2 regions of the Actinoplanes sp. NPDC049548 genome follow, and region 1 is predicted to be linked to the other one. Evidence: riboswitches for the same ligand, from Rfam matches in the RefSeq annotation. Region 1 holds a riboswitch; the other holds the start of a gene.
The links. A riboswitch is a leader RNA that binds a small molecule or an ion and turns the genes downstream of it on or off. The one in region 1 is predicted to bind thiamine pyrophosphate.

Region 1 (3,200 bases):
GCCAGGCTCTCCGCGCCGCCGGTGCCGAGGATGAGCCGCGACTCCCCGAGGAGGTCTCCCACGTCAGCCTCCCTGGGCGGCGGTGAGGACCTCGACGCGGTCACCCTCGGACAACTGGGCTCCCGGCCACGCGGACCGGGGCACGACCTCGCCGTTCACCGCGACCGCCACGCCGCGGCGGGCCTCGGTGACGGCGGCGACGAGCCGCTCGACGGTGCTGCCGGCGTCGACGGTGCGGCCGGTGCCGTTGACGGTGACCCTCATGCGAACCTCCCGGGGGCGAACGCGGCGAGCGAAGGATCGGGCCGGCCGGTGACGACCAGGCCGGCGATGAGATCCGCGGTGACGGGCGCGAGCAGCACCCCGTTGCGGTGGTGTCCGGCCGCCACGACTACGTCGTCGCGCAGGCGCCCGAGCAGGGGCGCATTGTCCGGTGTGGACGGCCGGTGGCGGACCACGGTCTCGGCGAGCTCGAGCTCGGCCAGTTCCGGCACGAGATCCGTGGCGGCACGCAGAAGGTCGAGGACCGCACCCGCGCTCACGGCGAAGTCGGCGCGCTCCTCCTGGGTGGCGCCGACGACGACCTCGCCGTCCGCGCGGGGAACGAGATAGACGTGCCGCCCGTCCGCGTACCCGACGATGACGTGGCGCAGGATCCCCGGCTCCCCGCGCAGGCGCAGCACCAGGCCCTTCACCGGTCGCACCGGCAGGCCGGTCAGGGCGGCGGTGCCGGTGCCGGCGGCGACCACCACCGGCCCGGGCGGCAGCTCGGTGAGCCGCCCCGGCACCACGGCCTCCCCCAGCGCGGCACGCAGCGCCGCGACCACCCGCCGGGGGTCGACCTGGAGGTCGTCGGGGATGTACGCCCCACCCCGCAGCCGCGGAGAAAGGGCCGGCTCCAGGTCGCGGACGGCGCTGGGCAGCAGCCGGCGCACCTTGAGATCGTGCTCCTCCCTGTACGCCCACAGCCGCCGCGCCTCGGCCAGATCGTCGCCGGTCAGCGCGACGGCCAGCGTGCCCCGCGCGTCGAGGCCGACGTCGAGCCCCGTCTCCTGCTGCAGCTCGGCGGCGAAGGCGGGCCACCGGGACGCCGACTCCACCATGAGGGCGGTCAGCGCCTCCTGCCCGAACGACGTCTCCCCGGCCGGGGCGAGCATGCCGGCGGCCGCGTACCAGGCGGCGTCGTCGGTGCCGCCGTCGTACACGGTCACCGGCACCCCGCGCTGCCGCAGGCGCCAGGCGACGGCCAGGCCGATGATCCCGCCGCCCACCACGGTGACCTGCTTCACGTAAGCACCTTCAGCAGCCGCTCGGTGGCCTCCTCGGGGTTCCCGGCGTTCGCGACGGCACCCACCACGGCGACGCCGGTGGCTCCCGCCCGTACCAGATCGGCGGCACTGTCCACAGTGACCCCACCGATCGCCACGATGGGAACGCCGGGCACGGCACCTGCCACCTCGCCGATCCGCGCAGGCCCGAGCGGCGCCGGCAGCCCGCTCTTCGTGACCGTCGCGAAGGCCGGGCCGACACCCAGGTACGTGGCGCCGGCGGCCACCGCGGCCCGCGCCGCGGCGGGATCGCGGCAGGTGGCGCCGAGCACGCCGCGATCGCCCAGCACCTTGCGCGCGGCCGCGACAGGAAGATCGTCGGCGCCGACGTGACCGCCGTCGGCGTTCACCGCCAGAGCGACGTGCAACCGGTCGTTGACCAGGACCCGCACGCCGGCCGGCCGGCACCGCGCGACCACCTCGGAGGCCAGCTCGAAGAGGACCCGGTCGGTGACGTCGTCCTCGACGCGGACCTGAACGGCGAGCCGGTCAGCCGCCCCCAGCCGCTGGGCGGCGGCCACCGCGGCGGCGACCACGGCGAGCGGATCACGACCGGGACGGGCATCGGTGACGACATGCAGACACGGGAAAACAGGGTCCACAACGCACTCCTCCCTGCGCCGGCATGACCCGGATCAGGTTCGACGGTCGGGGGCCGCGTCAGCCCCCCTCTCAGCCCGGTGCACCGGACTCCCGTGGGGTTGGTTCCGACGCCGACCCTAACGCCGCGCCGCCGTCCGCGTAAAGACCCGTCAGCGGACGTCCCAGACCGGCTCCGGGGTCTCCACGACCTCACCGTCGCCCTGAAAGAGCACGAACCTGTCGAAGCCGCGGGTGAACCAGCGGTCGTGCGTGACCGCGATCACCGTGCCCTCGAACGCCTGCAGGCCCTCCTCCAGCGCCTCGGCCGACGCCAGGTCCAGGTTGTCCGTCGGCTCGTCCAGCAGCAGGACCGTGGCACCCGACAGCTCCAGCAGCAGCACCAGGAACCGCGCCTGCTGCCCACCGGAGAGCGTGCCGAACCGCTGGTCGCCCTGCGCCGCCAGCTCGTACCGGTTGAGCGCCTTCATCGCGCCCGCGCGGTCCAATCCGGACCGGTGCTCGTCCCCGCGCCAGAGGATGTCGACGAGCGTGCGGTCGAGCAGCTCCGGCCGGTCATGGGTCTGCGAGAAGTGGCCGGGCCGCACCCGGGCGCCGAGCCGCGCGATGCCGTTGTGCGCGACGTGGGCCAGCGGCGCGCCGTCGACCGGCTTGTTGTCGGCCTCGGGATCCGTGCCGCCGGCCGCGAGCAGCCGCAGGAAGTGCGACTTGCCGGTGCCGTTGGCGCCCAGGACGGCGACGCGGTCGCCGTACCAGATCTCCAGGTCGAAGGGAAAGGTCAGATCCTCCAGCTCCAGGTCGGTGCAGACCACGGCCCGTTTTCCGGTACGCCCACCGCGCAGGTTCATCCGCAGCGACTGTTCCTTGGGTGGCAGCGGCGGCGGACCGGCCTCCTCGAACTTGCGCAGCCGCGTCTGGGCGGCCTGGTACCGCGACGCCATACCGTCGTTGAAGGTCGCCTTCTGCTTCAGGGTGAACACCAGCTCGCGCAGCTTCTCGTGCTCCTCGTCCCACCGCCGGCGCAGCTCCAGCAGCCGCTCGTGCCGGTTGGCGCGAGCCTCGTGCCAGGAGGCGAACCCGCCGGGATGGGTCCACGCGCTGCCGCCCTCGACCGCCACCACCCGGGTCGCCGTCTGCGCCAGCAGCTCGCGGTCGTGCGAGACGTAGAGCACCGACTTCGGCGACTCGCGCAGCCGCGCCTCCAGCCACCGCTTGCCGGGAACGTCGAGGAAGTTGTCCGGCTCGTCGAGGAGCAGCACCTCGTCGCCGCCG
Region 2 (3,200 bases), on a different contig from region 1:
GTGCTCTTCCTCTGGCTGCCGCTGCGGCTGCGCTGGATGCGCCGCGCCGGCGTGGCAGCCCTGGTACTCGAAGAGCCGGCCGGCCGCGACCTGCTCGCGTTGCGCGCCCTGGCGAGCCGCCCCCTCGACCAGCTGGCCAAGCTCGGGCCGGACATCGCGCAGTCGTGGCGCAACGGCGACGCCGCCGCCGTCGACGCGCTGGCCGAGCTGGAGCTGCGGGACCTGGGACTCAGGCCCGCGAAGGCACGTTAGGCTCGGCCGCCTCCTCGGCGAACCGCTCGTCCTCCTCCTCGGAGTCCTCGTCGAGCCAGTTGCGGCGGGCGAACGGGATCGCGGCCCAGAAGGTGAGGAAGAACGCGCCGGTCACCACGGTGAGGACCACGGCCACCCAGATGTTCAGCAGGTAGTCGGTGATCAGCATTACGCTGCTGACCATCGAGACCAGCATGAACGCGAGGCCGCCGGTGGCCATCCGGTGTGCGTAACGGACGAGTTCCGGCTTGCGGCCCTGGCGGAACAGCGCGCGGTGGAACGCCACCGGAGAAATGATCATGGCGGTGGCGAACGCGGCGGTGATGAGGGCGACCAGATACGTGTCGCGCTGGAAGTCGGTCGTCTTGCCGAAGCCGTTGCTGAACGGCAGGGTCAGCAGGAAGGCGAAGAGGATCTGCACACCGGTCTGGGCGACGCGCAGCTCCTGGAGCAGGTCCCCGAAGTTGCGGTCCCAGCGCTGCTTCTCCGTCTCGTTCTTCATCCGGCGCTTCTCGGCGGCCATCTGGTCGTCCCCTCCCCGTCACCTGGGCGCCGCATTCCCGTTCCCGGACAGCGTCAAACGCCGATGCGCGCCAGGGTGACCTCGGCCAGCGCGTGCGGCGCCTCCTCGGGCACCCAGTGGCCGATGCCGCGCAGGGTGACCAGGCGGTAGTCGGCCTCGACCCAGGCGGCGGTCGCCTCCGCGGCCGACTTGCCGACGACCGGGTCGGCGTCGCTCCACACGTACGTGGTGGGCACGCTGATCTTCCCGACGTCGGCGAGCTGGCCGCGGGACAGCGCCCGGTACCAGTTCAGGGTCGCGGTGAGGCGGCCCGGCTCGGCCATCGCCCGCGCGTACATCGCGGCGCGCGGCCCGATCTGGCGCATCATCTGCCGCAGGACCGCGCCGTCGCGGGCGAGCAGCAACCGCTCGGCGAACGAGGCACGAAAGACGCCCATGTACGCGAACCGCAGCTTCTGGGACAGCTGGTTGCTCAGCGCGTCGGCCATCGCCCGCGGGTGGGGCACCGAGATCGCGGTGAGCGTACGGACCCGCTGCGGGTGCCGGGCCGCCAGCAGCCACGCCACCTGCGCACCCCAGTCGTGGCCGACGACGTGCGCCTGCTCGACACCGAGCGCGTCCAGCACCGCCACCGCGTCCGCTTCCGCCTCGGCTAGCCGGTAGTCGGCGACCGCGGCGGGGCGGGCTCCCGGCGAGTAGCCGCGCTGGTCCAGGGCGTACGTCCGCAGCCCCGCCTCGTGCAGCCGCGGCAGGATCAGGTCGAACTCGCGGTGGTCCTGCGGGAAGCCGTGCAGCAGGAGCACCGGCGCGCCGCCCTCCGGCCCGTCCGCGACCACGTCGAAGGTGAGCCCGCGGGCCTTGATCTCCATGTGACGCCTCCTACGCTGTTCGGCACGCCGTACCGGGTGTTAGCGTCATCGAAACACATGCAACTTCATCCGACAGGGGAGCGCAAAGCGCTGAGAGTGCGGCGTAACACCCGCAGACCCTCGAACCTGATCTGGGTAATGCCAGCGCAGGGAGCTCGGTCTTCTCCAGCCGCGCCACGTCCGGGTCCGCCCGGTCCGTGGCGTGCGTCTCCTCCCGGTTTCCCTGGGAGGGATACATGAAGGGTCACGTCCCCTACTGGCGCACGATCGACATCGTGATCGCCTCGGTCATCGCCGTCGCGTTCGGCGTCATCTTCTATGCCTGGAACTTCCTCTGGAGCGCCACCGAGGGCGCGTTCAGCTTCTTCCCGCCGGCCCAGACCGTGCTGTACGGCGTCTGGCTCATGCCCGCCGTGCTCGCCGGCCTGATCATCCGCAAGCCGGGCGCCTCGCTCTACACCGAGACGGTCGCCGCGATCATCTCGGCGCTGCTCGGCGCGAAATGGGGCGCGATGGTCATCCCGCAGGGCCTCGTCCAGGGCCTCGGTGCGGAGCTCGCCTTCGCGCTGCTGCTCTACCGCTCCTGGAAGCTGCCGGCCGCCCTGCTCGCCGGGGCCCTGACCGGCCTCAGCGCCGCCCTGTTCGACTTCTTCGCCTGGAACTCCGCCTACGACCTGTGGGACTACCGCATCCCGTACGCGGTGATCACCGTCGTCAGCACCACGATCGTCGCGGGCGCGGGCAGCTGGGCGCTGGTCCGGGCACTGGCCCCGACCGGCGTCCTCGACCGGTTCGCGGCCGGCCGGGACCGGGCCCTGGTCTGAGCCATGGCGGAGGTCGTCCTGCGGGACTTCGGCTGGCGGCACGCGGGGCGCCGGTCGTGGGCGGTCCGCGGCGTCGACCTGCGCATCCGGCACGGCGAGCGGGTGCTCCTGCTGGGTCCCTCCGGGGCGGGCAAGAGCACCCTGCTGGCCGCGCTCGCGGGCCTGCTGCCCGAGGACTCCGGCGAGTCCGAGGGCACGGCCGAGATCGACGGGCTCGACCCCCGCAAGAGCCGCGAGGGCGTGGGCCTGCTGTTCCAGGACCCGCAGACCCAGCTCGTGATGGCCCGCAGCGGCGACGACGTGGCGTTCGGCCTCGAGAACAGGGGCGTGCCGGCGGGCGAGATCTGGCCGCGGGTCAGTGACGCCCTCGACCGGGTCGGCTTCCCGTACCCGATCACCCGCCGGACCGGCGCCCTCTCCGGCGGCGAGCAGCAACGCCTGGCGCTCGCCGGCGTCCTGGCCCTGCGCCCCGGCCTGCTGCTGCTGGACGAGCCGACCGCCAACCTGGACCCGGCGGGCGGGGACCTCGTGCGCGAGGCGATCACCCGGGCCCGGGACCGCGACACGACGCTGATCCTCGTGGAGCACCGGGTCGAGCAGGCCCTGCCCCTGGTCGACCGGGTGGTGGTGCTCGCGCCGGGCGGCGGGGTCGCCGCCGACGGCGCCCCCGAGCTGGTCTTCGCCGGTCACGGCCCCGCATTGGCGAACCAGGGGGTCTGGGTGCCGGGCTTC

Region 2: another riboswitch for thiamine pyrophosphate. It lies ahead of AB0J80_RS09745 (ECF transporter S component); the one in region 1 lies ahead of thiE (thiamine phosphate synthase).

Annotation. Positions count from the first base shown of each region.
Region 1 is NZ_JBFAPM010000005.1:248,761-251,960, forward strand. It holds gene AB0J80_RS12995 (thiazole synthase) at 1-62, opposite strand, end outside; gene thiS (sulfur carrier protein ThiS) at 64-264, opposite strand; gene thiO (glycine oxidase ThiO) at 261-1,289, opposite strand; gene thiE (thiamine phosphate synthase) at 1,286-1,930, opposite strand; TPP riboswitch at 1,924-2,035, opposite strand; gene AB0J80_RS13015 (ATP-binding cassette domain-containing protein) at 2,081-3,200, opposite strand, start outside.
Region 2 is NZ_JBFAPM010000003.1:536,484-539,683, forward strand. It holds gene AB0J80_RS09730 (hypothetical protein) at 1-252, shown strand, start outside; gene AB0J80_RS09735 (DUF6328 family protein) at 230-754, opposite strand; gene AB0J80_RS09740 (alpha/beta hydrolase) at 829-1,644, opposite strand; TPP riboswitch at 1,709-1,815, shown strand; gene AB0J80_RS09745 (ECF transporter S component) at 1,881-2,468, shown strand; gene AB0J80_RS09750 (ABC transporter ATP-binding protein) at 2,472-3,200, shown strand, end outside.